DNA from 3 places in the Streptomyces sp. NPDC088706 genome. Region 1 is predicted to be linked to each of the others. Evidence: riboswitches for the same ligand, from Rfam matches in the RefSeq annotation. Region 1 holds a riboswitch; each other region holds the start of a gene.
What was found. Region 1 has a riboswitch for cobalamin ahead of ACIQAK_RS02530 (prenyltransferase/squalene oxidase repeat-containing protein). Riboswitches for the same ligand answer to the same signal wherever they lie in the genome.

Region 1 (10,637 bases):
TACGAACGCGACCCGGCCGGCAGGCTCACCGCCCGCACGGATGCCTTGGGCCAGACCACCCGTTACGAACGGGACGACCTCGACCCCATCGTCCGCAAGGACGCGGCAGGCTCCGTCACCGCCTTCGCGTACGACCTGACCGACCAACTCGCCGAAGCGGTCAACGCTGACGCGACCATCACGTGGCTCCGTGACCGGTACGGCCGCCTCAAGTCGGAGACCGTCAACGGTCGGACCGTGTCGTACACCTATGACGCGCTCGGCCGGCGCACCGGCCGCACCACGCCCAGCGGGGCGACGAGCACATGGACCTACGACGCCGCAGGCCGCCGCTCCTCCCTCACCACGTCCGGCCGGACGCTCACCTTCGAGAGGGACGCGGCGGGAAGAGAAGTGGCCCGTCACCTGGGGGACCACCTCACCATCGCCTCACAGTTCGACATCGTGGGGCGCCTCACCACACAACAGGTCACGGATGCGGACCGCAGTATCCAGCGCCGTGACTACGCGTATCAGGCAGACGGCCACCTCATCGGCCTTACCGACCAACTCTCCGGCAAGAAGACGTTCGATGTGGACACAGCGGGCCGTGTCACCGCCGTCCGCGCAGCGGACTGGTCGGAGCGATATGCGTATGACGCGGCGGGCAACCAGGCGGAAGCCGTCTGGGCAGCCTCTCATCCAGATCAAGAAGCCACTGGCACCCGTGACTACTGCGGGACGAACATGACGCGCGCAGGCAGGGTCCGCTACGAGCATGACGCACTGGGACGCATAACACTGCGTCAGAAAAGTCGGCTTTCACGCAGGCCCGCCACCTGGCACTACACGTGGGGAACCGACAACCGCCTCACCGCTGTCACGACTCCGGACGGCACACATTGGCGTTACCACTACGATCCGCTCGGCCGCCGCACCTCGAAGCAGCGTATGGCCGACGATGGTCACACCATCCTAGAAGACGTCACGTTCTCCTGGGACGGCGCTACCCTCTCCGAGCAGACCACTCGGGAGCGCACCGCCGCCGACTGCATTGTCCTATCTTGGGACCACCAGGGGCTCCACCCTCTCACGCAGGTTGAACGCCGATTCACAGCGGACACACCTCAGCAAGTAATTGATCAGCGCTTCTTTTCCATCGTCACCGATCATGTCGGCACTCCGAGCGAGCTCGTCGACGAATCGGGGAATATTGCCTGGCGCTCGCGGAGCGTCTTGTGGGGAACAACGACCTGGGCGAAAAATAGCGTTGCCTACACGCCGATCCGTTTCTCAGGGCAATACTTCGACCCCGAGACGGGATTTCACTACAACCATTATCGCTACTACGACCCGGCATCAGGGCGCTACGCATCCCCTGACCCGCTGGGAATTAATCCGGCACCAAACCCCGCCACATACGTCAGCAATCCTCACAGGATGACTGACCCGACGGGGCTATCGCCTTGCCCGGACCCCATCGATTACATGGGGGACAATGCTATACCGGCCGGCCAGCCGGTGACCCACGGCCCAACTGGGACACTGATCGGCTCCGACGGGTCAAGCCTGCGCAATTTTGAGAACGTACTGAACGAGGGCGAGCATGATGTCGTGGCACACGGCAGTCGGGACGGATTTTTGGAGATGCCGGGAGGTAACGTAAACGGAGGGCAGATTGTCGATGCGGTGACAAATAATCCGAACTATGGTGGCGGCCCCCTGAGACTCATGGTGTGCCATTCGGGTGCAGATAGTTCCGGGATTGCTCAACAGATCGCCAACGAGCTCGGGACCACTGTGCGAGCGCCGACCGAGAGGGTTGGCACTAGCCCTATCCTAGGTACGGGGCAAGTGCCGCGGATCGACAATGATGGATACTGGAGGATATTCCTCCCCATTTCAAGAGGGTGAACCGAATGGAAATGATCGGATTTTTCCGGGAGATGGCACCCGGAAGCAGTTTGGAAATATTTCGCGAATCCATCCAGGGCAAAGCGAGGGACCAGGCGGCATACCCTAAGACAGAGGTGCAGGGGTACCTTGAGTCCGGTCACCCGATTTTTGACATCATGGAAACAACACTGGACGTCATGGAAGGATCATTTAGGGTGCCTGGCGGCTCGTCACTGGTATCCGATGGGCGGTTTGTATGGCGCGCGGATCTGTCGGCATACGTTGAAACGTACAATATTGATCTGCCTCCTCACTTCATTTCTTTTATCGTTGAGAACGGATTCTCTGTGCCCCCTGCAAGTCACCAAACCCTTCTCTCGGTTTCCGCTGCCGCAGAAAAGGCTTTGGGGTTCCGGGTGGATGGAGGTGCCGGGCCAAGCGTCAGTACGTGACGGGCCGGTTCATGGAGTAAGCACAGATGGCGTCGAGGCGAGGGGCTGCCCGCGCACGGCAGCCGATTCGGAACACCTTGAGAAGTCCGTTCCTCCGTCACTCCTCCGGCGGGAACACCACCTCCCCCGACCCCACCAGCGTCAGCATGATCGCCTCGACCGGGCAGCCCTCCGCCGCTGCGAGGACCTGTTCCCCGGCGTCGTGGTCCTCGGTGCGCGGGTGGGACTGGCGGGCGGTGTCCAGGTGGAAGGCGTCCGGGGCGTGGTGCACGCACATGCCGGAGCCGATGCAGACGGAGCGGTCGACCTCCACGTGCCAGCGGTCGCCCATCAGGCCTCCCGGTAGCCGGCGGGGAGGTGGATCATCTTGTGCTCGAAGAACTCGCCGTAGCCCTCGGGGCCGAACTCGCGGCCCAGGCCGGAGTTCTTGTAGCCGCCGAACGGGCCGAGCATGTCCAGGCTGAAGGTGTTCACGCTGTACGTGCCGGTGCGGACGCGGCGGGCGATGTCGATGCCGCGTTCGGTGTCGGCCGTCCAGACGCTGCCGCTGAGGCCGTACGGGGAGTCGTCGGCGGTGCGGACGGCCTCGGCCTCGTCGCCGTACGGGATCAGGCAGATCACCGGGCCGAAGATCTCCTCGCGGGCGATGCGCATGGAGTTGTCGACCGAGCCGAAGAGGGTCGGTTCGACGTACCAGCCGCGTTCCTGGGAGGGCGGTATGTTGCCGCCCGTGAGGATCTTGGCGCCTTCCTCCTGGCCCAACTTGATGTAGTCGAGGGAGCGTTGCTGTTGGCGTTGCGCCACCAGGGGGCCTAGTTCGGTGGTCGGGTCCAAGGGGTCGCCCACCCGCAAGGCGCCTGCCGCTGCCGCGAACGCCTCCGCCACCTCGTCGTACCGGGAGCGCGGGGCCAGGATGCGCGTCTGGGCCACGCACGCCTGGCCGTTGATCATCCAGGCGAACGGGACGATGCCCGCGACCGCCGCCTCCAGGTCCGCGTCCGGCAGGATCACCGCCGCCGACTTGCCGCCCAGTTCGAGGGTGACGCGGGTGAGGTTGCGGGAGGCCACCTCCATCACGCGACGGCCCGCCGCGACCGAGCCGGTGAAGGAGACCTTGTCGACGTCCTTGTGGCCCACCAGGTACTCGCTCACCTCCCGGTCGGCCGGGAGGATGGAGAGGACCCCGGGCGGCAGGCCCGCCTCCGCCGCCACCTCCGCCAGGAGGTAGGCGTCCAGGGGGGTTTCCGGGGAAACCTTCAGGACCGCCGTGCAGCCTGCCAGGAGTGCGGGGGCCAGTTTGGCCGCAGCCGTGAACTGGGGGACGTTCCACGGGACGACCGCTGCCACCACCCCGACCGGTTCGCGGCGGACCAGGAGGGGACCCAGCACCCCGTCGCGTCGCTCCTCGTACGGGAACGTGCGCGCCACCGTGATCGCCGAGTCCCAGACCATCATCGCGGCGAGCGCCTGCACCATCACGCTCGCGCTGTACGGAGTGCCGTTCTGGGCGCTGATCAGGCGCGCGAACTCCTCGTGGCGTACCGCGAAGGCGTCCTTGATGCGGGTCACCACCGCGATCCGCTCGTCCAGCGTCATCCGGGGCCACGGGCCCTCGTCGAAGGCGCGGCGGGCGGCGGTGACGGCCCGGTCCACATCACCCTCGGACGCGTGCGGCACGCGGCCGATGACCTGTTCGGTGTGCGGGGAGATCACCTCGATGACATCGGTGCCGAGCGGATCGGTGAACTCCCCGCCGATGAACAGCTGGCCGTGTTCCACAAGCTCCGTCATGGCTGTCGCCTCCCGCTGACCCGCCCACATCTGGCTGACTGCTCGTCAGAACTGATACCAGTTCCTGTTCCAGGAGTCCACGGCGCGGACCGTACCTGGGGGACTAGAAAGTGGTAGACCCGGGGCTACCACTGGAACGGGTTCTCGTTACAGTGGGCTCAGCGCACGCCGCCGAGCAGAGAGGGGAAGCCCATGACGCAGGTGACGCAGGTGACCGACCACGGCGGAGGCGTCCACAGCATCAAGGTCCCCATCCCGGACAACCCGCTCGGCCACACCCTGGTGCACCTTCTCGACACCGGCCGGGGTCCGGTCCTCATCGACACCGGCTGGGACGACCCGGCCTCCTGGGACACGCTCGTGGCCGGGCTCACCGCCCTCGGCACCGCCGTCACCGACGTCCACGGCGTCGTCATCACCCACCACCACCCCGACCACCACGGGCTTTCCGGCCAGGTCCGCGAGGCGTCCGGGGCCTGGATCGCCATGCACGAGGCGGACACCGCGATCGTCCGGCGCACCCGGGACGCCGAACCCGGCACCTGAATCGACTGTCTCGCCCGCAAGCTCGCCGCCGTCGGCGCGCCCGACGAGCACCTCGCCCCGCTGCTCGCCGCCCGCGGCAGCGGCCGTCCGCGGACCCTGCCCGGGCTGCGCGCCGCTCTGCCGGACCGCGAGATCGTGCCCGGCGAGCTGCTCGACCTCGCCGGGCGACGGCTGCGTGCCGTCTGGACCCCGGGCCACACGCCGGGCCATGTCTGCCTCCATCTGGAGGAGCGGCATCCGGCGAACCTGCCCGGGCACGGGCGGCTGTTCCCCGGGGACCACCTGCTGCCCGGGATCAGCCCGCACATCGGGTTGTACGAGGACCCCGACGACACCGCCGTCACCGATCCCCTCGGGGACTACCTCGCCTCGCTGGAGCGGATCGGGCGGCTCGGGGTGGCCGAGGTGCTGCCCGCGCACCAGCACGCCTTCACCGGTGCGGGCGGGCACGTACGGGAGCTGTTGGACCACCACGAGGACCGGCTGACCGGGCTGCTCGCCCTCCTCGCCACGCCGCTGACCCCCTGGCAGCTGGCCGAGCGGATGGCGTGGAACCGGCCCTGGGAGCAGATCCCGCACGGTTCGCGGTCCATCGCCGTGTCGGAGGCCGAGTCCCATCTGCGCCGGCTGGTGAAGCTCGGGCGCGCGGAGGCGGTGACCGGCAGCGCCCCGGTGACGTACATCGCGGTGTGAGCCGCCCTGGGCCGCCCCGAGCCGCCGTGAAGCCGCCCTGAGCCGCCCTGAGCGTCCTGCCCCCCTGCCCCGTACGGCGTCAGCGGTGTGAGCCTCCCGCCCGGCCGGCCCTGCCGTGCATGGCGAACGGGGTGAGCCGTCCTGGGCCGCCCCGCCCCGCCTCGCGGTGTGAAGGCCCTCCCCGGCCCGGTACCCGGCGACGACGCGAGCGGTCCGCCGCCCCGGGGCGGGACCTTACGGCCCGGTAGAGTGGGCAGGTCGTCATCATGCCCGTACAGGGGGAAGCCGGTGCGAACCCGGCGCTGAACCCCAGCCGTGAACCGTCGCCCGACGGCAGCCGGAACGTCCTGTCCGTGGAGCGTGAGCGGCCAGGGGCAGTGTGACCACGGGCCCCAGGGCCACCGGGAACCCGGTGGCCAGGGTCACCGGAACCCCGGTGGCCGGCACCGTCGAGGTATACGGGGCCGGAGCCCGGTGCCCTCGTGCGCCCGGGGAAGCCGGCCCCCGCAGGAGAGGCACAGCCCGCCATGACCGTACGCCGCAGCGCAGCCGCGCTTGCGACCACCGCCGTTCTTCTGGGCGCGGCCGCACCCTTCGCGGCCGCACCCGTCGCGGTCGCCGCACCGAGCCCGTCCCCGTCGGCCGAGCTGCCGCCCGGCCTCTACGGGACCACGGACCCCACGTACGACGGGGTGTGGCGGCAGTCGCTGGCCTTCCTCGCGCAGAAGATCGAGTACGTCACGCCGTCCACGCAGGCCGTGGACTGGCTGGTGGGGCAGCAGTGCGGCAGCGGCGCGTTCACCTCGTACCGGGACGCCGCCAAGCCCTGTGACGCGTCGACGGTGATGGACACCAACGCCACCGCCGTAGCCGTGCAGGCCCTCGTCGAGATCAACCAGCACCGCGACGCCGCGAACAACGGCTCGGACTGGCTGAAGTCGGTGCAGAACGCGGACGGCGGCTGGGGCTACAACCCCGGCGGCCCGAGCGACGCGAACTCCACGTCCATCGTGATCGGCGCGCTGGCCCGGACCGGCGTCCCGGTCAGCGAGGTCACCACCGCCGACGGCAGCACCCCGTACACCGCGCTCCAGGCGCTGGCCATCCCCTGCGGGGACAAGGACGGCGGCGCGTTCGCCTACCAGCCGGGCAAGAAGGGTGAGCTGACCGCCAACCTGGACGCCACCGCGGCCTCGGTGCTCGGTCTGATGGGCAAGGGCATCGCGTCCGGTACGTCCAACGCGGTCAAGGACCCCGCCTGCGCGAAGGGTGACGACCTCAGCCCCGAGCAGAGCGCCCAGAACGGCTCCTTCTTCCTCGCGGACACGTTGAAGAAGTCGCCGTATCTGGAGCAGGCCCCGATGCCGGGCGCCGAGGACACCGAGCCGCAGCCCGACTACGGCAACACGGCGGACGCGGTCGTCGCCCTCGCCGCCTCCGGGCACAAGGACAAGGCCGAGGCGTCGGTCGCCTGGCTGCGGAAGAACGCCACGGGCTGGGCGAAGCAGGGCGGCCCGGCCGCCACCGCGCAGCTGATCCTCGCCGCGCACGCGACCGGTGCGGATGCCCGCAGCTTCGGCGGGGTCGACCTCGTCAAGCAGCTCAACGCGACCGGCCCCTCCCCCGCCGCGACCGCGCTCCCCTCCCCGACCCCGACCGGTCCGCAGCCCTCCAGCGGCACCAGCAGCGACGACGGCGGGCTGGGCCTCGGGTGGCTGATCGGTATCGGTCTCGTGCTCGGCGCGGGCATCGGCTTCCTGCTCAGCATGCGCCGGAAGAAGCAGCAGCCGTGACGGGTGCGGGAGCCCGGCAGCGACTCCTGTCGCCCGTCGGCGCGCTGCTCGCCGCGCTGCTCGCCGTCCCGGCGGTCCTCCTCGGGGCGGGCGGCGCCGAGGCCGCCGGGTACCGCTACTGGTCCTTCTGGGAGGGCAGCGGCAAGAACTGGACGTACGCCACCCAGGGCCCCTCCCTCCTGCGCCCCGACGACGGTACGGTCCTGGGCTTCAGGTTCTCCGTCAGCGAGGACTCCGCCGACGCCGACCAGCCGCGCCGCGCCCCCGACTTCGGGGCGGTCTGCGCGGGTACCCCGGCGAAGGACGGGGCGAAGCGGGTCGCCCTGGTGATCGACCCCGGTACGGCGGCGGACGCCCCGGACGGGGAGAAGCCGCCCGCCCCGCGCACCGCCTGCGCGCAGGTCGCGCCGGACGCCAGCAGCGCCGAGGCGCTCGCCGCGGTGGCCAAGCCGCTGCGGTACGACAGCAGCGCGATGATCTGCGCGATCTCCGGCTATCCGCGGGCGGGCTGCGGCGAGCGGGTCTCCGGCGACGGCGACGCTGATGGTGACCGCGACGCTGATGGTAACGGCGACGGTGACGCCGACAGCAACAGCGACGGCGACGCTGACGGCGGCAGGAAGGGCGGCAGCGAGCAGCCGTCCGCCTCGGCCCCCGCACCGGACGACGGGAGCGGCAGCGGTCCCTCCGCCGGTCTCCTCGTCGGCGTCGGGGCCGTCCTGCTGCTGGGCATCGCCGCCGTGTTCCAGGCCCGCCGGCGCCGATGACGCCCGCCTCGGGGACGGCCCGGCTGCTCCGGCGTGCCCTGCGCGCGCCCGAGGCTGCCCGCTCCAACGCGCTGCCCGCCGGGGCGTGGTGGCTGTGGGCGCTGGGGCTGGCCACCGCCGCCTCCCGGACCACCAACCCGCTGCTGCTCGGCCTGCTGGTCGGCGTGGCCGGGTACGTGGTGGCGGCCCGGCGCACGGACGCGCCGTGGGCCCGTTCGTACGGGGCGTTCATCAAGCTCGGGCTCTTCGTCGTGGCGCTGCGGCTGGTCTTCTCCGTCTTCCTCGGCTCGCAGATCCCGGGCTCGCACACCGTGCTGACGCTCCCCGAAGTGCCCCTGCCCGACTGGGCGCAGGGGGTCCGGATCGGTGGCCGGGTCACGGCGGAGCAGCTGGTCTTCTCCCTGTACGACGGGATGAAGCTGGCCGCCCTGCTGATCTGCGTCGGCGCGGCGAACTCGCTGGCCAACCCGGCACGGCTGCTGAAGTCGCTGCCGGGTGCGCTGTACGAGGCCGGGGTCGCCGTCGTCGTGGCGATGACGTTCGCCCCGAACATGGTGGCCGACGTGGTGCGGCTGCGTACCGCGCGGCGGCTGCGGGGCCGCCCGACCGGTGGCGTCAGGGCCGTCGCGCAGATCGGACTGCCGGTGCTGGAGGGGGCGTTGGAGCGGTCGGTGGCGGTGGCCGCCTCGATGGACGCGCGCGGGTACGGGCGTACCGCACAGGTGCCGCCCGCCGTCCGCCACACCACGAACATCCTCACGCTCGGCGGGCTGCTCGGGGTGTGTGCGGGCACGTACGGGCTGCTGGCCGCCCAGGGGGCCCGGTACGGGCTGCCGGTTCTGCTGGCGGGACTCGTCGCGGCGATGGCGGGGCTGCGGCTCGGCGGCCGGCGTTCGGTACGTACCCGCTACCGCCCGGACCGGTGGGGGGTACGGGCCTGGCTGGTGGCGGGGTCGGGTGCGGTGGTGGCCGCCGCGATGATCTGGGCGGGTTCCGCCGATCCGGAGGCGCTGCACCCCGGTGTCGTACCGCTGACCGCGCCGGTGCTGCCGCTGTGGGCGACGGCGGCCGTGCTGGTCGGGCTGCTTCCCGCGCTGGTCGCCCCCGTGCCACCGACAGCCCGGGACGGCCGAGGCGCCGACAACCAGACCCATCGCACCAAGGAGCAGGCGTGATCAGGTTCGAGCAGGTCTCCGTGCGCTACGACGGGACGGACCGGCCCACCCTGTCCGGCCTCGATCTGGTGGTCCCGGAAGGGGAGTTGGTGCTGCTCGTCGGGCCGTCGGGGGTCGGCAAGTCGACGTTGCTCGGTACGGTCTCGGGGCTGGTGCCGCACTTCACCGGCGGGGTGCTGTCGGGGCGGGTCACGGTGGACGGGCGCGATACCCGCACCCACAAACCGCGTGAACTGGCGGATCTCGTCGGCACGGTGGGGCAGGACCCACTGGCCCACTTCGTCACGGACACGGTCGAGGACGAACTCGCCTACGGCATGGAGTCGTTGGGGCTGGCGCCGGACGTGATGCGCCGCCGGGTGGAGGAGACGCTCGACCTGCTGGGCCTGGCCGAGCTGCGTGACCGGCCGATCGCCACGCTGTCGGGCGGCCAGCAGCAGCGGGTGGCGATCGGCTCGGTGCTCACCCCGCACCCCAAGGTGCTGGTCCTCGACGAGCCGACGTCCGCGCTGGACCCGGCGGCGGCCGAGGAGGTCCTGGCCGTGCTGCAAAGGCTGGTGCACGACCTCGGGACGACCGTGCTGATGGCCGAGCACCGGCTGGAGCGGGTGGTGCAGTACGCGGACCAGGTCGTCCTGCTGCCCGCACCGGGCACCGCCCCCGTGATGGGGCCGCCCGCCGAGATCATGAAGGTGTCGCCGGTCCGGCCGCCGGTGGCCGAGCTGGGGCTGCTGGCGGGCTGGGACCCGCTGCCGCTCTCGGTACGCGACGCCCGGCGCGGGGCGGGCGACCTGCGGGCCCGGCTGGCGTCGGTGGAGAAGCCCGCACCGCCGGAGCCTGCTGTGAGCCCTTGTGTCACACCGCCCGTGTCCCCCGGCCCCCGTCCCGGGAGGATCGCCCGGCTGCTGGGCCGTACGCGGGCCGCCGAAGCGCCCGCCCCCGCCGCCGACCCCGTCACCCGGGTCGAGAACCTGGGCGTGCGGCGCGGCCGGATCGAGGCGCTGCGGCGGGTCACGCTCACCGTGGCCCCCGGTGAGACGGTGGCGCTGATGGGCCGCAACGGGGCCGGCAAGTCCACGCTGCTCGGCGCCCTCGTCGGCATGGCCGAGCCCACCTCGGGCTCCGTACGCGTCGGCGGCCTGGCCCCGGCCCGTACCGGTCCGCGCGCCATGATCCGCCGGGTCGGCCTCGTCCCGCAGGAGCCGCGCGATCTGCTGTACGCGGACACGGTGGCCGCCGAGTGCGCCGCCGCCGACCGGGACGCGGGCGCGGCGCAGGGCAACTGCCGGTCCCTGGTCTCCGAACTGCTCCCGGGCGTCGGGGACGGCACGCACCCCCGCGACCTCTCCGAGGGGCAGCGGCTCGCGCTGGCCCTCGCCCTGGTGCTCACGGCCCGCCCGCCGCTGTTGCTGCTGGACGAGCCGACCCGGGGCCTGGACTACGCGGCGAAGGGCCGGCTCGTCGGCGTACTGCGGTCGCTGGCGGCCCAGGGCCATGCGATCGTCCTGGCGACGCACGATGTGGAGCTGGCGGCGGAGCTGGCCC
Region 2 (9,274 bases), on a different contig from region 1:
ACCCAGGACGACCGGGGGCGCTACACGTCGGCGGTGCACGACTGGCGGCACCGCCGCGCCGACATCTGCGAGCGCCTGATCATCGAGGAGCTGGCGCCGGGGGAGTGCGGGGCCTTCCTGGTGTGGGGCGACCCGTCCCTGTACGACAGCACCCTGGCGATCCTGGAGGACATCCGGGCCCGCGGCACGGTGGAGTTCGACCATGAGGTGGTCCCCGGGATCAGCAGCGTCTCCGCGCTCGCCGCCCGTCACCGCACCTCCCTGAACCAGGTCGGCCGCCCCATCCACATCACCCCCGGCCGACGGCTCGCCGAGGGGTTCCCGGACGACGACGGCGACATCGTGGTGATGCTCGACGGTCATGAGAGCTTCACCCATCTGACGGGCAGAGGGCTGTGGATCTACTGGGGCGCCTACATCGGCACCCCGGACGAGATCCTGGTCTCCGGACCGCTCGACGAGGTCGCCGGGCGGATCAGCCGGGTGCGTGCCGAGGCCCGCGAACGGCACGGCTGGATCATGGACACGTATCTGCTGCGCCACCGGCCGGAGGGCACCGACGCCCCGGACGCCCAGGGCGGCTCCGGTCAGTCGAGGTAGTGCGCGCGTCCCTGGTCGTCGAGGCCCACGGACCCTCGGGGATGACGCAGAACTCGTTGCCCTCGGGGTCGGCGGCGTCGACGACGAGTGCGGTGATCTGCGGGGGTGCGTCTGCCATGCCGCGATTCTCTCCTCTGCGGCCGACGTCCGGCAGCCGCACCTCGTCGTCGCTCCCGACCGGAGATCAGCTGCGGGACTCGTGCGCCCGGATCACGCCGAGCCCGTGGCCGAGGCTCGGGCACTCGGCGGTCAGGTCGTTCCCCCGCACCAGATAGTCGTGCACGCGCCCGTCCGCGGGCCGCTCGACCGCTCGGTACAAGGTGCCGTTCACGGTGATCGTCCAGTCGTCGCCGTCCTGGGCCCACCCGACTGTCTTCTTCATATCGCGCTTCCCTCACTCGTCGCCGCCGCCGGTCGGCGGCCGGGTATTGGCAAGAAGAACGGCCTGTGACGCTCGGTGGTTCCGGCTCGCCTACGCCATTCGGTTACATCTGGGTCACCATGCCCGCACGAATTGACCGGAAGTCAGCGAAGGGGCGAAGAACGGCGGAACAGGGTGCGGTGAGGGGATGAGCGCCGCCTGCCCGGGGCCGGATCTTGCCAGGATGCCGATCCGGTCCCGGGCAGTGATGCAGGAGCGCCCGCTCCGCGCCCCTGTGCTGACCATTCGGCACCGGGGGCCGGTCCGGATTGGTCCGGGGGGCGCTCCGCGTCCTCTGTCACCCGTTCGGGTCGATGGCAGTTCCCGCCGTCGCCCCGACGGCCGCGCGCCGCACGTGGTCAGACGCGCAGGTGCGCGTAGTCGGGGAGTTCGATCGCATCCGCGGGAGGTGTGAACAGCTTGCCGGTCATCTGTCGTACGGGACCGGTGGTCGCCAGCCGGAGGGCGCCGTGCAGTGCGGCGATGCCGGCCCGGGTACGGGGGTTGGCCAGTCGTGGTGCTCCCGGAGGGAGGGCCTGCGCCTTGGCCACGTAGGGGCGCATGATCCGCTCGTACCCGGCGAACGCGTCACGGTGGTGGACGTGTGCGGCGAGCTCTCCGGCGAGCACGTAGGCGCCGGTGAGGGCAAGGCTGGTCCCCATGCCGCTGATGGGCGAAGCGCAGTACGCCGCGTCACCGAGCAGGGCCGCGCGTCCCCGCGACCACGTGGCGGAGTGGACCTGGCCGACATGCTCGAAGTAGAAGTCGCGGGTCCGGCGCAGCTCCTCGACGACGCGGGGAGCGAGCCATCCGGCGTCGGCGAACACATGGGCCAGCAGGTCTCGCTGGGACGCGTCGTCGAGGTCCTCGTAGCCGCGGGGAGGGCTGAGGAAGGACAGCGTCGCGCGGATCGTGCCGTGGCGGTCGGGGCGCAGGTTCACGGCTCGCCCACCGGGGGCCGAGTACCAGCGCCACCAGTCCGTGTCCTCGGTCTCGCGGGGGATGGTGAAGTAGGCCGTGTAGAGCCCCTTGGAGGTGATCTTCGCGGCGTCGCCCACGATGAGCGGCCGGGTCGACGAACGCATGCCGTCGGCGGCGATGACGAGGTCGAAGTCCTCTCGGCCGCCGCCGGCGAAGGTCACCTCTACGCGGTCGCCGTCGTCGCGCAGCCCTGCGATGGAATCGCCGAAGCGGTATTCCGCGTCCTCTCGGGTGTGTTCGACCAGGAGGCGGGCGAGATCGCCGCGCAGGATCTCCAGTTGCGCGGTCCAGCCGTCGCTGTCCGCGGTCCCGGCGGGGAACTGGGCGCGTGTCCTGCCGTCCGCTCCGACGAAGCACGTGCCCAGCTCGCCGGTGTCGGCCGCGGCGATGGCGCTCTCGATCCCCATCATGCGGGTGACTTCGCGTCCCGCGCCCCGCACGTCGATGTTCTGCCCGGCGGTCCGCACCGCTCCCGCGCGCTCCACGACGACCGGCTGCCAGCCGTAACGGGCGAGCCAGTACGCCAGGGCGGGACCGGCAATGCTGGCGCCGCTGATGAGCACACGTTTCGGGCCGTTCTCCACAGGTGTCTCTCCTTGATCCGATGGTTGCGACAGACGCCATGAGACGCCGGGATCTCCCCGCCCTCGGACCGGCGCGGGGGTCAGCGGCCCTGAGCGCCCGTGGCCTCCTGCGCGTCCTCGACCGCTCCCGGAGCGCGTCCCGCAGGGGGCCCCACCGGCGTACGGGGTGCAGGACCACGTTCCGCCCGAAGAGCGTCTGTCCGTGCCGATCGCCCCTGCGCCATCTCGACGAACCACCAGGTCCCCGCCAGTACGAACGCCCACGGCAGCGTGTTGGTCACAGCCGCCGCCCAGGGCATCCCTCCGTGCACTCGCTCCAAGCCTGTCATCACGGCCCAGGCGGTCAGCAGTACGTACGTCACCCTCAGCCGCCGATGCTTGAACATACGCCTCCGGCTACCCAGGGCGATGCCGATCACGCCACGAAACGCCTACCGGCAGCGCCGGACCCCGGCACCGACCCGAGGTGGACCGGTCAGGGTCCGCAGCCCGTAACGGCCAGCAGACCCGCCTCCTGAGCCCGCAGCACGGCGCTGAGCCGGTCCGCCGCACCCAGTTTCCGGTAGACGGCGTGCAGGTGCTTGTGCACGGTACGCGGCGAGATGCCCAGGCGCCGGGCCAGGGAGTCGGCGGACAGGCCGGTGGCGAGCAGGTGCAGGACGTTCAGCTCACAAGCGGTCAGCGGCACCGTCAGGGACCGGTTGGCCCGCCGCCGGCGGTCCGTGCCCGAACCATCCCGCAGGGCGGCCAGGAGGGAGCGGTGGGCCGCCGCCGCCCTGAGCAACGGCTGCACCCGTGCGGCGTAGCGCAGGTCGTGCGGAGAGAAGTCCCGGCCCGACCGGTGCACCAGGAACCCGCTGACGTACGGGCCCGGCCCCGGGAACGGGATGCCGAGCATGTGCCGTGTGCCGAACGCCCGGCGCAGGGCGTCGGCCGCCGCGCTGTGCTGCCAGACCCGTGCCCCCGTGATACGGGCGGCGCTCTGCGGCGCCCAGTCGTCGCCGGACCCGTACCGGCCGGCGAAGGGGTACCCCTCGCGGATATGGCGCTGGACCACTTCGCCGGGACGGCGCTCCTGCTGCCCGGGCCGGGGCGTCCAGAGGGCGACCGTGCCCCGCTCACGCGTCCAGGGCTCCTCCTTGGACACGACCAGTGCTCCGTCGAGCGCCGTGAGCAGTTCCTCGGTGAGCAACGGCCAGATGTGGTCGGGGTCCTGGGTGTCCATCACCCCGACGGCCAGATCCAGCATCCGTGCGTGCCGATCCCGCATGACAGCTTCTCCCGAAAGCGCCCGTGGACAGTGCCTGTCCACGGTAACCCGGTGCTGTCCATACGTATTTCTCCCCATGGCCGGGCAGCCCGGTCCGCGCCACCATCGGTCCACGGCGTCGTGTCGCCGTCGCGGTGCCGCGGTACGCGCCGGTGCGCCCGTCGCCGCCGGCTGTCCCGGCGTCGTCGCGCCCACCGCGACGGCCGTCGAGCACCACCGGGTGCGACGCACTGCTTCACCGTGCTCAACGGGGTCGAGCACGGCGAGCAGGAGCCGGCGGTCCGCTCGCGTACCTGCTTCACGGGGCAGGACGCGGGCGACCGGGCCGGCGTCCCTCCCGCGTCTCACATCACCGTCCGAAGGGTGAACAACGGTGTGCGCCCGGCGGTCGCCCCCCTAGGCTGACCGGGCAGCTGGTTCGCCCTGTCCGCCAGGCGGGGTGTCGTAAGAGGGAACCCGGTGGGAATCCGGGACTGCCCCGCAGCGGTGAGTGGGAACGACCGCCGTCATACGCACTGGGCCCGGCCGGGTCTGGGAAGCGACGGCCAGTAGGTGTCTACCCCGGCAGGCGTGCCCGCGAGTCCGAAGACCTGCCCGTTGCCCGCACGCGACCGTTCGCGTGCGGAGTTCCCGGTGACCTCGTGGGCGGGTCGGCGTACCTTCGGGTGGACGGACACGGTCGACGTGTCGCGTCTGCGCCCGATGTGTCACCCCTTCGCGTCCGCGTCCCGACCCGGGATCAGCTGGAGACACGCTCGCGAAGGAGAGTCACGTGACAGCGAAGCCCGCAGCCGCGGCAGCACGGGCCACCGTGTACGGCTACCCCCGCCAGGGGCGCAACCGTGAACTGAAGAAGGCCGTCGAGGGCTACTGGAAGGGCCGCGTCGACGCGGACACCCTCCGCCGGACCGCCGCCGACCTGCGCCGGGGAACCTGGCAGCAGCTCGCCGAGGCCCAAGTCCACGAGGTGCCGACCGGTGATTTCTCGTACTACGACCACGTCCTGGACACCAGTGTCATGGTCGGTGCTGTCCCCGAACGGCACCGCGAGGCGGTCCGTACCGACGCTCTCGACAGCTACTTCGCCATGGCCCGGGGTACGCAGGACGTCGCGCCGCTGGAGATGACCAAGTGGTTCGACACCAACTACCACTACCTGGTGCCCGAGCTGGGCCCGGACACGCAGTTCACCGCCGACTCCACCAAGCAGGTCGCCGAACTCGCGGAAGCCCTCGCGCAGGGCCACGCCCCGCGCCCGGTCCTCGTCGGTCCCGTCACCTACCTCCTGCTCGCCAAGGCGGCCCCCGGAGTGGCCGCCGGCTTCGAGCCGCTGACCCTGCTGGACCGGCTGCTGCCGGTGTACGCCGAGGTCCTCGCCGACCTCCGGGCCGCGGGCGCCGCCTGGGTACAGCTGGACGAGCCCGCCCTCGTCCAGGACCGTACCCCGGCCGAGCTGAACGCCGCCGCCCGCGCCTACCGCGAGCTCGGCGGCCTCACCGACCGCTCCAAGCTGCTGGTCGCCTCCTACTTCGGGCGGCTCGGCGAGGCACTGCCGGTGCTCGCCAAGTCGCCGGTCGAAGGTCTGGCGCTGGACTTCACCGAGTCCGGCGCGGGCAACCTCGCCGACCTCGCGGCTGCGGGCGGACTGCCCGGCAAGCGGCTGGTCGCGGGCGTCGTCAACGGCCGCAACGTCTGGATCAACGACTACGAGAAGTCCCTCGCCACCCTCGGCACGCTCCTCGGCCTCGCCGACCACGTCGACGTCTCCGCCTCGTCCTCCCTGTTGCACGTCCCGCTGGACGCCCGGGCCGAGCAGGACATCGACCCGCAGATCGCGCGCTGGCTCGCCTTCGCCCGGCAGAAGACCGAGGAGATCGTCGTCCTGGCGCGCGGCCTGTCCGCCGGCACCGACGCGATCACCGCCGAACTGGCCGCCAACCGGGCCGACCTGGCCTCCCGCGCCGACGCCGTCATCACCCGCGACCCGGCCGTCCGGGCCCGTACGGCGGCGATCACCGACGCCGACGGCCGCCGCTCCCAGCCGTACGCCGGACGCGCCGCCGCCCAGCGCGCCCACCTCGGGCTGCCGCTGCTGCCGACCACCACGATCGGCTCGTTCCCGCAGACCACCGAACTGCGCACCGCGCGTGCGGACCTGCGGGCCGGACGGATCGACGAGGCCGGGTACGAGGAGCGCATCAAGGACGAGATCCGCGAGGTCCTGTCCTTCCAGGAGGAGGCCGGACTCGACGTCCTGGTCCATGGTGAGCCCGAACGCAACGACATGGTGCAGTACTTCGCCGAGCAGCTCACCGGCTACCTCGCCACCCAGCACGGCTGGGTCCAGTCCTACGGCACCCGCTACGTCCGGCCGCCGGTCCTGGCCGGTGACATCTCGCGGCCCGAGCCGATGACGGTGCGCTGGACGGCGTACGCGCAGTCGCTGACCGAGCGCCCCGTCAAGGGCATGCTCACCGGCCCGGTCACCATGCTCGCCTGGTCCTTCGTCCGCGACGACCAGCCGCTCGGCGAGACCGCGCGCCAGGTGGCGCTCGCCCTGCGCGACGAGGTGAACGACTTGGAGGCGAACGGTACTTCGGTGATCCAGGTCGACGAGCCCGCACTGCGTGAGACGCTGCCGCTGCGGGCCGAGGAGCACGCCGCGTATCTGGAGTGGGCGACGGAGTCCTTCCGGCTCGCCACCACGGGGGTGCGGCCGGACACCCAGATCCACACCCACATGTGCTACGCGGAGTTCGGCGACATCGTCCAGGCCATCGACGACCTCGACGCCGACGTCATCAGCCTGGAGGCCGCCCGCTCCCACATGCAGGTCGCCCGCGAACTGGCCGCCCACGGCTACCCCCGCGAGGCCGGGCCCGGTGTCTATGACATCCACTCCCCGCGCATCCCGAGCACCGAGGAAACAGTGGCCTTGCTGCGCAAGGGACTTGAGGCCATCCCGGCGGCACGCCTGTGGGTGAACCCCGACTGCGGCCTGAAGACCCGGGGGTGGCCCGAGACCCGGACCTCCCTGGAGAACCTGGTCGCCGCCGCACGGCAGATCCGCGCGGAGCTGCCCACCGAAGCGGCATGATCCCACCCGGTGCGGGAGCGGCCGCCACCGCTCCCGCACCCGGGGCTCCCCGTCGCCGTACCCGTGACGGCTCGGCTCCGACTGCGTTCGACGGGACGGCAGTTCGGGCGCTCACCGATCGGTCCGGGCAGGTGGAGGGCGTTCCCCCGCACAGCCGGAGTTAGGTTAGCCTAACCAGCGAATCCCGGTGGTGGATCTTTCCATGACCGGTGTCGCCCCGCGCACGGGTGTTGCCATGACCTGCCGCGCACCCCGACCGAAGGGCTCCGCCATGCCGCGCTCCCCGGGCCTGCTGTCCGCCGAACTTCCCCTGGAGCGTGCGGGGTGAGCGCCGGTACGGGGGATCTCCTCGCGGGCGGTGCGCACGGACCGGGCCGCCTGCGCGCCCTGACCGAAGTCGTCCTGGACACCCTGGAGACCGCCGCCCGGGCCCGGGGCGGACCGCTGCCCGCCGGAGGACCGGACGCGGTGGCCCGGCGGACCGGCGCCCTCTGCGCACCGGTGCTGCCCGAGGAGGGCATCGGCGCCGAGGCCGCGCTCGCGGACCTGGTGCGTGCGGTCGCCGAGGGAGCCGCCGACCCGGCCGACCCCGCGTGCGTCGCCCATCTGCACTGCCCGCCGCTCGCCGTGGCGGTCGCGGCGGAGCTGGCGGGGGCGGCCCTCAACCCGTCCATGGACTCCTGGGACCAGGCGCCGGCCGCCGGGGTGATCGAGGAGCTGACCACGGCCGCCCTGGCCCGGCTCGTCCACCCGGACGCCCCCGCACCGGACGCCCTCATCACCAGCGGCGGCACCGAGTCCAACCTGGTCGCCCTGCTGCTCGCCCGGGAACGGGCGGCGCCCGGCCCTCTGCGTGTGGTGACCGGGGCCAACGCCCACCACAGCGTGCACCGCGCCGCCTGGATGCTCGGCCTCCCCGCCCCCACCGTCGTCGCCTGCCACGACGGCCGCATCGACCCCGCCGCCCTCGACCGCACCCTGGCCGGCCTCGACGGCGGCCCGGTCCTGGTCGTCGCCACCGCCGGGACCACCGACGAGGGGCGCATCGACCCGCTCCCCGAGATCGCCCGGATCGCGGAACGGTACGACGCCGAACTCCACGTCGACGCGGCGTACGGCGGGCCCCTGTTGTTCAGCGAGCGCCTGGCGCCCCGGCTGGCGGGACTCGATCGCGCCGTCTCCGTGACGTTCGACCTGCACAAGCTCGGCTGGCAGCCGGTCGCCGCCGGGGTGCTGGCCGTCGCGGACACCGGCCTGCTCGCACCGCTGTCCCTGCGCACCGACTACCTCAACGCCGACGACGACACCGAGGCCGGGCTCCCCGACCTGCTCGGCCGCTCGATCCGCACCACCCGGCGCCCCGACGCCCTGAAGATCGCGGTCACCTTCCGGGCGCTGGGACGCCGTGGACTGAGCGAACTGGTGGAGCACTGCGTAACTACGGCGGAGGAGTTCGCCCGCGCCCTCGACGCGCGGCCCGCACTGCGCCGCCGGCCCGGTGAGATCGGGATCAGCACCGTGCTGTTCCGGCCGGTGGTGGCCGACGCGCTGGAACCGGAGGCCGGGGACGCCGTCGTCGCCGAGGTCCGCCGCACGCTGCTGATGGACGGACGGGCCGTCCTCGGGCGAGCGGTGGCCGAGGACGGCGACGGGCGGCGCCGGCTCTGGCTCAAGGCCACGCTGCTGCACCCGGCCGCCGCGACGGCCGGCCTCCTGCCGCTGCTGGACCTCGTGACGGCGGCGGCACAGCGGGCGGCGGCCGAAGGGGGCGGCGGAGGCGATGGCGGCGATACCGGCGCCCCGGCGGCGGAAAGGCTGTCGCCATGACGTTGCCGATGCGCACGAACACCGTTGGAGGAACCCGATGACATCCGGACCGCGAACCCCGCCCCTCGATCTGCTGGGGGTGGGCGCAGGGCCCTTCAACCTCTCGCTCGCCGCACTCGCCGACGGCGTGCCCGGCCTGCGCAGCGCCTTCCACGAACAGCGCGCCGCCTTCCACTGGCACCCCGGGCTGCTCATCGAGGGCGCCACCCTCCAAGTCCCCTTTCTGGCGGATCTGGTGAGCCTGGTCGAGCCCACCAGCCCTTGGTGCTACCTCAATTACCTCAAGACCCGGCGCAGGCTCTTCCCGTTCTACTTCGCCGAGCGCTTCCACATCCACCGCACCGAGTTCGACAACTACCTGCGCTGGGTGAGCACCGAACTGCCCTCCACCCACTTCGGCCACCGTGTCGACGCGATCGCCTGGGACGCGGGAGCGGGTGCGTTCGCCGTCGACTTCACCCGGCTCGGCCCGGACGGCGAGGCTCTCGGCCCGG
Region 3 (10,637 bases), 490 kb from region 1:
AGCGCCGCCCCGCAGCCCCCTCACCGAGCCCCGGCACGCTGAGCATCTTCGTACGGAACGGCTCGGCGGAGGCCACCGGCCGCTGCTCGGCCCCGGCGGACCGGCCGGGCGCTTCGGGAGAGCCCGCGGGGGCCTGCGCCGGCGTGTCGCCGCCGTCCGAGGCCGGAGGCGGCGGGCGGTCGCCATCGGCCTGGGGCGGCACGCCACCGCCACCACCGTCGTCGTTCCCGCCCCCATCGGGATCGGGATCGTCGTCGCCGCCCCGCCCCTGATCCCCGGCCGCCTGGTCCAGGGTCTGATCGAGCTTGTCCTCGTCCAGGCCCGGCGCGTCGAACGGGTTGCGGCGCCGCCGGTGCGGCAGCGCCAGCAGAGCGGCCTGCCGTACGTCGTCGGCGGTCACCTCCTCGCGCCCGGCCCAGGCGGCGAGGGCGGTCGCGGTACGCGCCATCACGATGTCGGCCCGCATCCCGTCGACCTCGAACGCGGCGCAGGTCGCGGCGATCTGCCGCAACACGCCGTCACCGAGGAGGACGCGGGGCAGCAGGGCACGCGCGCCGGCGATCCGCTCCCGCAGCGCCGTCTCCTCCTGCGCCCAGCGCGCGGCGAACCCCGCCGGATCGTCGTCGTACGCGAGCCGGCGCCGCACGACCTCCACCCGCTCGTCGGTGTCCCGGGAGGCGGCCACCTCGACGGTCAGTCCGAACCGGTCCAGCAACTGCGGCCGCAGCTCGCCCTCCTCCGGGTTCATCGTCCCGACCAGCAGGAACCGTGCCGCATGCCGTACGGAGACGCCCTCGCGCTCGACGTACGAGGCCCCCATGGCGGCCGCGTCCAGCAGCAGGTCCACCAGGTGGTCGTGGAGCAGGTTGACCTCGTCGACGTACAGGATCCCCCGGTGCGCGTCGGCCAGCAGCCCCGGCTCGAACGCCTTCACGCCCTCCGAGAGCGCCCGCTCGATGTCCAGCGCCCCCACGAGCCGGTCCTCGGACGCCCCGACCGGCAGCTCCACGGTCCGCGCCGGGCGCGACACACCGGCGGCCTCCGTGTGCGGCCCGTCGGGACACGCCGGATCGGGGGAGAGGGGATCACAGGAGAACCGGCACCCCGGCACGACGGAGACCTCGGGCATGAGGGCGGCCAGCGCCCGGACGGCGGTGGACTTGGCGGTCCCCTTCTCGCCCCGCACGAGCAGACCACCGACGGCGGGACTGACGGCGTTCAGCAACAGCCCGAGCCGCAGGTCGTCCTGGCCGACGATCGCGGTGAAGGGATAGGGCGTACTCACGTGGCCTCCTCGTTGACGTCAACATCATCAATGTCAAGCCCGGCGGGCCTTGACCCGGCGGACCCGGCAAACTCAAGCCCCTGGGACTCGCCCGCTTCCCTCTGCGTCTCCGGGCGAGCAAAATCAAGCCCCTCCGGCGCTTGAGGAGCGGGGTCCGGGGCAGCGCCCCGGCTCTCCGACGACGCGCCCGCCCCCAGCGGCGGCGCCCCCGGCGGCACGAACGGCAACCCCACCGGCGCGCCCCCCTCGATCAACCGCCACAACGCCTCCGTATCCGCATGCTCCTCCACCAGATCCCCCAGCCGGTCGAGCTGCTCCTCCCGCAGCACCCCGAACCGGGTGTCCGGCGCGGGAACGAACCGCCGCCCGGCGGCCTGGGCCACCTCCTCCAGGAACCGCCGCCGGAACCCGTCGCTCTCCAGCGACCCGTGCCAGTGCGTCCCCCACACCGCCCCCACCCGGCATCCGTCCAGGAACGGCTCCCCGCCCCGCACATCGGCCACCCCGTGGTGGATCTCGTACCCCTCGACCGGCTCCCCGAGCGCCGAACCCACCGGCCGCGCCAGCGTCTTGGCCCGGTCGAACCGGATGCGTACGGGAAGGAGCCCCAGCCCGTCCACCACCCCCGCCCGCGACTCCACCTCGTCCTCGATCCGCTCACCGAGCACCTGGAACCCGCCGCAGATCCCCAGCACCGGCCGGCCCTCCGCCGCCCGCCGCACCAGCGCGTCCGCCAGCCCCCGCTCCCGCAGCCAGGCCAGCGCCTTCACCGTGCCGCGCGTTCCGGGCACGATGACCAGGTCCGCGTCGGCCAGCTCGTCGGCCCGGTCCACGAACCGCACGACGACGCCCGGTTCGGCGGCCAGCGCGTCCACGTCCGTGAAGTTCGACATCAGCGGCACCGCGCAGACCGCGACCCGCAGCACGTCCTCGCCGTGCGGGGGCGCCACGACCGACTCCCGCACCGCACCCCGCAGGGAGACCCGCAGGCCGTCCTCCTCGTCGATGCCGAGCCCATGGGCGTACGGCAGCACCCCGTACGTCCGCCGCCCGGTCAGCCCGTACAGCATGTCCAGCCCCGGCTCCAGCAGCGAGACGTCACCCCGGAACTTGTTCACCAGGTAGCCCGCGACCAGCGACTGGTCCTCCGCGCTCAGCAGCGCCGTGGTCCCGAAGAACGAGGCGAAGACCCCGCCCCGGTCGATGTCCCCGACCACCAGCACGGGGAAGCGGGCCGCCCGCGCGATCCCCATGTTCACGATGTCGGTCCGGCGGAGGTTGATCTCGGCCGGCGACCCGGCCCCTTCACAGATCACCGCGTCATAGGTCGACCGCAGCTGCTTCAGGCACTCCACGACCGTCCCGAGCAGCGCCTCCTGCCGGCCCCCGTGGTAGCCCCGGGCGCTCATCTCGCCGACCGGCTTCCCCATCAGGACGACCTGGCTGGAGCGGTCGCTGCCGGGCTTGAGCAGCACCGGGTTCATCAGCGCGGTCGGCTCCACCCGGGCCGCCTGCGCCTGCATCGCCTGGGCGCGCCCGATCTCCGCGCCCTCACGGGTCACGAAGGAGTTGAGGGACATGTTCTGCGCCTTGAACGGCGCGACCTTCACGCCCCGGCGCACCAGCCAGCGGCAGATGCCCGCCGTGACGACGCTCTTGCCCGCGTCCGAGGTCGTTCCCGCGACCAGCAGCCCACCGCTCATGCCCGCTCCCCGTCCCGTTCGGCGTTCCGTGCCGGACCGTTCATGACCGTCCCCGCCTCCGTCCCGCGACCAGGTGGCCCGCGACCGTCCGGCCCACCACGCACACGCCGAGGGCCAGCGCACCCACCCGGCGCGACAGCCGCACCGCGCGTTCGATGTCCGCGCTCCGCACCTCGCGCCCGGACCGCCCGTTCAGCACCGGCCGGTGCTCGACGCGCCCCGCGTACGCCAGCGTCCCGCCGAGCCGTACGCCGAGCGCTCCCGCGAACGCGGCCTCCACCGGTCCCGCGTTCGGGCTCGGATGGCGCCCCGAGTCCGCCTTCCAGGCGCGTACGGCCTCCCGGGGCCGCCCGCCGCCCACCACGGCCAGCGCGGCCGTCAGCCGGGCACCGGGCCACCCCGCGAGATCGTCCAGGCGCGCCGAGGCCCAGCCGTAGCGGCGGTAGCGGGGCGACCTGTGACCGACCATCGCGTCGAGCGTGTTCACGGCCCGGAACCCGACGAGTCCCGGCACGCCGCCGATCGCCCCCCACACCAGCGCGCCGACGACGGCGTCCGAGGTGTTCTCGGCGACCGACTCCACGACGGCACGGGCGATCTGCGGCCCGTCCAGGCAGTGCGGATCGCGCCCGCACAGGTGCGGCAGCCGCTCCCGGGCCACCTCCAGGTCCCCGGCGGCCAGCGCGCCCCCGATGGCGCGGGCCTCCCGGCCCAGCGACGTACCCCCGACGACCGACCAGGTGGTGGCGGCGGTCAGCGCGACGGCGAGCCCGGGGCGGCCCCGTACGGCGCGGGCGGCCAGCGCGGCGGCCCCCACGGCGCCTCCGGCGCAGAGCAGGGTGTGCAGCGCGCCCCGGGCCCGGTCGTCACGCCACAGCAGCGACTCCACCCGCGCGGCGGCCCGGCCGAAACCGGCGACGGGGTGACCCCGCCGAGGGTCGCCGAGAGCCGCGTCGGCGATCAGCCCGGCGGTGGCGCCGTACGCGAAGACGCGATCGACACGCACGGGTCAGGCCGTCGTGGATCGGGAGGTTCCGGTGTGCGGGGGCAACGGATGCGGCGCTCGGCGGCCAGGCATGGCGTTAAGTCCTTAACTCAGGGTCCGCGCCCTGGTTCGACGTGACCGGCGACGAGAGTCTCCTGGCTTCCGGATCCGCAGTTCCCCCGGCCTTCCAGCCCGTGTGGTGAGGGCCGTGACATCCGGTGTGGGGGAGTGCTCCCCGGTGACAGTGGCGGGACCGCGCCGGATTCGCACCGGCTTCCTCTTCTGTCGCCGTGAATGGCTCCGGCAGTCCACCACGCTGCGAGAACAACCGTCAACTTGCTGTTGACCTGCGGGGGGCCGGTGTGCGCAGACGCACATCGGGCCGGACACACGGTGGTGTGTCCGGCCCGGGGGAGTGCGCTGGGGCGCGTCAGGCGACGATCAGATAGATCCCGTACGCGACCGCCGCCACGCAGGCCGCGAAGCAGGCGTACGCGCTGGTGCGCGCCAGCACGGCCGAACCGCCGACGGCGCCGCCGGCGGCCGGGGCCGACAGCTTGGAGAGGGCGACGATGCCCAGGGTGAAGACGCCGACCAGTGCGACGGTGACCACGAGACTGACACCGAAGACGGAGGCGAGAGCTGCCCAGTCGATTTTCATACGGATCTGTCCTTACACCGTGGCCGAGGGCCGCGCCGTGTCGTCCGGCGCTGCGGCCGGAGCCGGGATGGTGGTCATGAGGTCGGGGTGGGAGCCGATGGGCGGCGGCTGGACCGCGGCGATGGCCGTGGTGACGATGCCCTGGGGCTCGTCGCTGTCCGTGTCGTTGACGTTGGTGTGGTCGACCGGCTGGCGGCGCGAGGCCAGCCAGATGGCGAAGGAGCCACCGACCAGCAGGATCGCGGTGACGGTGATGCCCCACGGGCCCTGCTTGGTGAGGAACTCGGCACCCGCGCCGACCAGACCCGCGGCCGGGAGCGTCAGGCCCCAGGCGACGAACATCCGGGTGGCGGTGGACCAGCGGACCACCCCGCCCTTGCGGCCGAGGCCCGCGCCCATCACGGCACCCGAGCAGGACTGGGTGGTGGAGAGCGAGAAGCCGAGGTGCGAGGAGGCCAGGATGACGGTCGCCGCGCTGGTCTGGGCGGCGAAGCCCTGCGGCGGCTTCAGGTCGGTGAGGCCCTTGCCCATGGTGCGGATGATGCGCCAGCCACCGAGGTAGGTGCCGAGCGCGATGGCCACACCGGCGGAGACGATGACCCACATCGGCGGGTTGGAGCCGGGGGCCAGGACGCCGCCGGTGACCAGGGCCAGGGTGATGATGCCCATCGTCTTCTGGGCGTCGTTGGTGCCGTGGGCGAGCGAGACGAGACCGGCCGAGGCGATCTGTCCGGCCCGGTAGCCCTTGGCCGTCGACTTGAGCTGGTTCTCGTCGGTGACGTTCCGGTTGATCCGGTACGTCAGCTTCGTGGCCAGCATCGCGGCGAGACCGGCGACCAGCGGGGCGGCGATCGCGGGGAGCAGCACCTTGGTGACGACGGTGCCCCCGTTGATCGAGGACCAGCCGGCCGACATGACGGCGGCGCCGATCAGACCGCCGAACAGGGCGTGGGAGGAGCTGGAGGGCAGGCCGACCAGCCAGGTCAGCAGATTCCACAGGATGGCGCCGACGAGCGCCGCGAAGATGACCTCGGTTCTGAGGCCGTTCTCGTTGACGATCCCGCCGGAGATCGTCTTGGCGACCTCCACCGACAGGAACGCGCCGATGAGGTTGAGAACGGCGGACATGGCCACCGCTGTCTTGGGCTTCAGTGCGCCGGTCGAGATGGTGGTGGCCATCGCGTTGGCGGTGTCGTGGAAACCGTTCGTGAAATCGAACACGAGAGCTGTTACGACCACAATCGCAAGCAGCAGCGTGATGTGTTCCATTTACCCAGGCAATCGTTCGACGTCAGTGGCACATGGACCGTAGGCAACCTGAGTGAACGGAAGATGAACTGAGCGGGGCGCTGTGGTGACCCCAACCGGCAGGTGGTGGTTCCGCTTGTGTGCGGCAGGGGCTGTGGGAGACCGGTGGGGCACCGGCTGGTCTGGTCTTTGCCCCTCATCGGTGAAGTTCTTGACCGGCGGTCCCGGGCCGGAAGAGATCCCCGTCACTCGGGTGATGGCGTTCCGGTTCCGTGCCTCCGGCCCTACGCTCGCCCCATGAGCGAGCAGCAGCCGGAATCCGTCGCCCGGGCCTGGCGGCAGGTGGTCGGCGCCGCCCGCCGCAGCGCCGCCGACGGGCTGGTCGTCGGCACCTCCGGCAATGTGTCGGCCCGCGTCGGAGACCTGGTCCTGGTGACCCCCAGCGGGGTGCCCTACGACCGGCTCGGACCGCGGGACGCGGTCGGGGTCGACCTGGCGGGGCGGCAGGTCCTCGGGGACCTCGGGCCGACCAGCGAACTCCCCCTCCACCTCGCGGTCTACCGGGAGACCGGCGCCGCCGCCGTGGTCCACACCCACGCGGTGCACGCCACCGCCGTCTCCACCCTCGTCACCGAGGTGCCCCTCGTGCACTACGCGGCCGCGATCCTCGGCGGCCCCGTCCGCACCGCCCCCTACGCCCGCTACGGCACCCCCGAACTGGCCGACGCCATGCTCACCGCCCTCCGCGACCGCACCGGCTGCCTGCTCGCCAACCACGGCACCGTCACCTACGGCTCCACCCTCGACCAGGCGTACGAGCGCACCGCCCAGCTGGAGTGGCTCTGCCGGCTCTGGCTCACCGCGAGCGCCCTGCCGGGGCGCAGCCCGGCCCTGCTCACCGAAGCCCAGCTGGCCGAGGTGGCCGACGCGCTCCAGGGGTACGGGCAGCCGGAGTGAGGGACCCGGGTCCGGGCCCCCGCCGGCCCGGCCGCACCGGACGGCCCCGCCCACCGGCACCGCCCGCCGGCCCGGCCGCACCGGACGGCCCCGCCCACTGGCACCGCGCCGCCCGCCCCACCACACTGGAGCGGTGCGCCCGGCAACTGCGACGGCAACGGCCGTCACCACCTTCCTCGGCGCCGGTGCGGCAGCGGTCGCGGCCGGCCGGTACGCCAGCGACGCCGCCCTCAAGGCGGCGCCAGGACGTCCCCTCCCCACCGACCGCAGACTCACCGTGCACGCCACGGCGATCGAGCGGATCACCCTGACCCGCTCCCTCACCGCGCTCCGCCCCGGTACGTACGGGATCGAGGGCCCCGGCGTGCACGCCGTGGTCGGCCCCGTCGTCGAGGGGGCCGAATCCACCGCCGACACCGTCGTCCGCCGACTGGAGCGGGTCACCCGCGGCCTGCTCGAACCCGGCATGAAGGTCCGCCTCACCCCCGAGCTGTACCGCGGCGACCCCGGCAGCGCCCTCGGCCTGGAGTACCGCGAGGTCGAGATCCCCGGCGAGCTCGGCGGACTGCCCGCCTGGTGGGTGCCCGGCGAGCGCGACACCTGGGCCATCACCGCCCACGGCCTGGGCACCACCCGGGAACACCCCATGAACGTGATGGACTTCCTGGCCGGCCGGCGGATCCCCGTGCTGGACATCGCCTACCGGGGCGACGCCGGAGCCCCCCGCCCCGCCGACGGCCTCGGCCACCTCGGCGCCTCCGAGTGGCGCGACCTGGACGCCGCCATCCGCTACGCCGTGCGCTACGGCGCCCGGAACGTGATCCTGTACGGCTGGTCCACCGGCGCCTCCATGGCCCTGCACGCAGCGGTCAACTCCCCGCTGCGCGACCGCGTCAGCGGCCTCGTCCTGGACTCCCCGGTCATGGACTGGCAGACCACCCTGCGCGCCCTGGCGGCCGCCCGAGGCGTCCCCGCCGCCCTGCTGCCGCTGGCCGTCCGCGCCGCCCAGGGCAGGACCGGGATGATCTCGGCCCCGCTCCTGGACACCTCCCTGCCCGACGCGCTGCCCACCCCGACACTGATCCTGCACGGCCCGGACGACACCATCGCCCCCTGGGGCCCGTCCCGGGAGCTCGCCGCCCGTCGCCCGGACCTGGTCAGCCTCCACACCGTGCGGCAGGCTCCGCATGCGTCGATGTGGAACGCCGATCCCGGCCGCTACGAGGAGACCCTCAGACGCTTCCTCACGCCCCTGATGTGAGGCGATGCGGCGATCGAGCCCTCCGGTCACCGCACCCCCGGTAACCCCGGGGGTGCCGGTGAAACGCCTTCCGTTTGGGCTTTCGGGCCGTCAGAGGCAAGACTGCTCCCGTGACGTCCCGTACCCCGCGCGACTCCAGGCTGCGACTTGTCCGCCCGCGACCCCTCGCCACCGCCCGCAGGGCGGTGTCCACCCGGCGCACCCGGCCGGCCCCCCGGCCCCCCGAGGGCACCCCACCCCGCACGGAACTGGCCCGCCAGGCCAGGGCGGTCCTCGCCGACGCCGTGCGCATCGCCCACTGGGCGGCCGGCGCCCCCGGCAGCGCCGCACCGCTCGCCACCCAGGCCCTCGAACGGGCCGCGACGGCCCTGGAGATCTCCCCGGCACAGGTGCGTGCGGGCTGGGACCGGGCCCGGCTGGCCGGCCTCATCGAGCTGCACGGCGACACCGCCCGCCCCGGTTGGCGGCTGCGGGCCTGGGACCGGGACGACTCGGCCGTGCTGCGCGGCTGGGTGGCGCTCTTCGACGCCTGGTCGCTCGTCCACGCCGCGCCCGAGGGCATCGAGGCCGGGGCGGTCGCCGAAGCCGTCGAGGCCGTGCCCCAGGTGCTCTCCCTCCTCCAGCTCTCCGCCGGCCCGGTCCCCGTACCCGCCCTCCTGGACCTCCTCGCCCAGCGCATCGCCGAACTCCAGGAGGAGCGCTGCGAGGTGCCGTACGGGACGGGCCGGGCGGCCGGTCCGAGCGCTCCGCCCGACAGACGCCCCGCACCCGCACCGGACCGGAGCGCCGACCTCGACGCCCTGCTGCTCGACTGGGCCCTGGAGGGCCTCGCCGCGGTCGGCGCGCTGACCCTCGGCAAAGGCCACGCCACCCTCACCCCGCTCGGCAACTGGGCGGTCTGGGTCAAGCTGGAACAGATCTGCGTCGCCGCCCAGAGCCCCGCCGGGAACATCGAGCAGTCCGCCGCCGACATGCTGCTCGGCTGCGCCCGGCTCACCCCGGGGCCGGCCCGCGACGAATACCGGGCCTGGCTCGCCGCCCGTACGGTCGGCAGTGCCGTCGCCGAACTGCTCGCCGTCGCCCGGGGCGAGGACGCGCTCCTGCGGGGGCTGGCCTTCGAGGCGCTGCGGGTCGTCGGCGCCCCCGCCGAGCCCGAGGTCCGCGCCGTGGTCACCAACCCGTCGCTACGGCCCTACGCGCTGCTCTGGCTCGCCGAGTACGAGGGAGTGGACCCGGACGACGCGCAGGAGATCCTCAGCCGCGAGGAGGCCACCTGGCTCTGGGTCGACACCGCCGCCGCCGTCGCCGACCACGGGGAGACCGGCCTGCTGGTGCGCCACCTCGACTCCGCCGTCCAGGGCACCGTCCCGGCCCTGCTCGACGAGGTCAGGGCCGTCGGCCACCCGCGCACCGTCCAGGTCCTGGTCGCCCTGGCCGCCGCCCACCCGGACCCGGCCCTGGCCAAGGCGGTCCGCCGGGCCGCGTTCCAGGTCCACACCGGCGGGGCCTGAGACCCGCGCCCGCCGGGATCCGCCGGGCCGCGTTCCAGCTCCACACCGCCGGGGTCCGAGATCCGCGCCCGCCGGGATCCGCCGGGCCGCGTTCCAGCTCCACACCGCCGGGGTCCGAGCCCCTCCGCCACCGGGGGCCCCGCCGCTCAGCCGGCGGACCCCGGCATATACGTCCCGAAGCTCCACACGTTGCCCTCGGCGTCCCGGGCCATGTAGTCCCGTGAGCCGTAGTCCTGGTCCGTCGGCTCCATCAGGATCTCCACGCCGAAATCCCGGGCCCGGGCGAAGTGCTCGTCCACCTCGTCCACCACCACGTACACCCCCGCCGGGCCCGCGCCCGCCATCGCCCGGGCGAACACACCCTCCCTGCCCCTGGAGCCGAGCATCACCCTGCCGTTGCCGCAGGACAGCTCGGCGTGCAGCACGCTGCCGTTCTCGCCCTCGTAGACCGCTTCCTCGGTGAAGCCGAAGCCGCGCGTCAACGTCGTGATCGCTGCCTTCGCGTCGTCGTACAGCACTGTCGGATAGATCGTCGGAACACCCTGTGCCACGCCCGCCATCACCCTCACCTCTCCTGATGTGATCTGCGTCTCAGTCTTCCACCGGGCACTGACAATGCCCTCCTGGAACGGGTCTCCGCAGGTCAGGGGTAGGTCACAGGCGGCCCGGCTCAGGCGAAGGTGTCGCACTGCCCCATGTCGCCGCTGCGGAACCCCGTGGAGAACCACTGCTGCCGCTGCGCGGACGAACCGTGCGTCCAGGACTCCGGGGTGACCCGGCCCTGGAACCGCTCCTGGATGCGGTCGTCCCCGACCGCCGCCGCCGCGTCCAGGCCGTCCCGGATGTCCGCCCGGGTCAGCTCCGTGATCAGCGGCCGGCCCGTCGACTCGTCCGGCGTCGTCGTCGCGTGGTGCGCCCAGACCCCGGCGTAGCAGTCGGCCTGCAGCTCCACCTTCACCGCGTTGCTGTCCGCCCCCTGCCGCCCGTCCTGCGACCGGCCCAGCGTGCCCATCTGGTTCTGCACGT

Region 2: it holds a riboswitch for cobalamin, as region 1 does, so the genes downstream of both, metE (5-methyltetrahydropteroyltriglutamate--homocysteine S-methyltransferase) here and ACIQAK_RS02530 (prenyltransferase/squalene oxidase repeat-containing protein) in region 1, are expected to answer to the same signal.
Region 3: it holds a riboswitch for cobalamin, as region 1 does, so the genes downstream of both, ACIQAK_RS00290 (cobalamin biosynthesis protein) here and ACIQAK_RS02530 (prenyltransferase/squalene oxidase repeat-containing protein) in region 1, are expected to answer to the same signal.

What each region holds. Positions count from the first base shown of each region.
Region 1 covers NZ_JBIVLW010000001.1:540,294-550,930, forward strand. Annotated here, with positions in the region: gene ACIQAK_RS02505 (putative T7SS-secreted protein) at 1-1,893, shown strand, start outside; gene ACIQAK_RS02510 (hypothetical protein) at 1,899-2,327, shown strand; gene ACIQAK_RS02515 (ferredoxin) at 2,425-2,658, opposite strand; gene ACIQAK_RS02520 (aldehyde dehydrogenase) at 2,658-4,118, opposite strand; partial or broken gene ACIQAK_RS02525 (MBL fold metallo-hydrolase) at 4,311-5,357, shown strand; cobalamin riboswitch at 5,592-5,727, shown strand; gene ACIQAK_RS02530 (prenyltransferase/squalene oxidase repeat-containing protein) at 5,885-7,150, shown strand; gene ACIQAK_RS02535 (SCO2322 family protein) at 7,147-7,917, shown strand; gene ACIQAK_RS02540 (energy-coupling factor transporter transmembrane protein EcfT) at 7,914-9,092, shown strand; gene ACIQAK_RS02545 (ATP-binding cassette domain-containing protein) at 9,089-10,637, shown strand, end outside.
Region 2 covers NZ_JBIVLW010000028.1:26,452-35,725, forward strand. Annotated here, with positions in the region: gene cobF (precorrin-6A synthase (deacetylating)) at 1-600, shown strand, start outside; gene ACIQAK_RS32320 (hypothetical protein) at 785-982, opposite strand; gene ACIQAK_RS32325 (FAD-dependent monooxygenase) at 1,381-2,586, opposite strand; gene ACIQAK_RS32330 (LuxR C-terminal-related transcriptional regulator) at 3,062-3,856, opposite strand; cobalamin riboswitch at 4,254-4,469, shown strand; gene metE (5-methyltetrahydropteroyltriglutamate--homocysteine S-methyltransferase) at 4,629-6,953, shown strand; gene ACIQAK_RS32340 (aminotransferase class V-fold PLP-dependent enzyme) at 7,278-8,780, shown strand; gene ACIQAK_RS32345 (SidA/IucD/PvdA family monooxygenase) at 8,818-9,274, shown strand, end outside.
Region 3 covers NZ_JBIVLW010000001.1:46,970-57,606, reverse strand. Annotated here, with positions in the region: gene ACIQAK_RS00300 (putative cobaltochelatase) at 1-1,285, opposite strand, end outside; gene ACIQAK_RS00295 (cobyric acid synthase) at 1,282-2,988, opposite strand; gene ACIQAK_RS00290 (cobalamin biosynthesis protein) at 3,029-3,994, opposite strand; cobalamin riboswitch at 4,101-4,302, opposite strand; gene ACIQAK_RS00285 (hypothetical protein) at 4,404-4,634, opposite strand; gene ACIQAK_RS00280 (inorganic phosphate transporter) at 4,647-5,903, opposite strand; gene ACIQAK_RS00275 (class II aldolase/adducin family protein) at 6,180-6,839, shown strand; gene ACIQAK_RS00270 (alpha/beta fold hydrolase) at 6,973-8,100, shown strand; gene ACIQAK_RS00265 (hypothetical protein) at 8,286-9,611, shown strand; gene ACIQAK_RS00260 (VOC family protein) at 9,758-10,171, opposite strand; gene ACIQAK_RS00255 (neutral zinc metallopeptidase) at 10,282-10,637, opposite strand, start outside.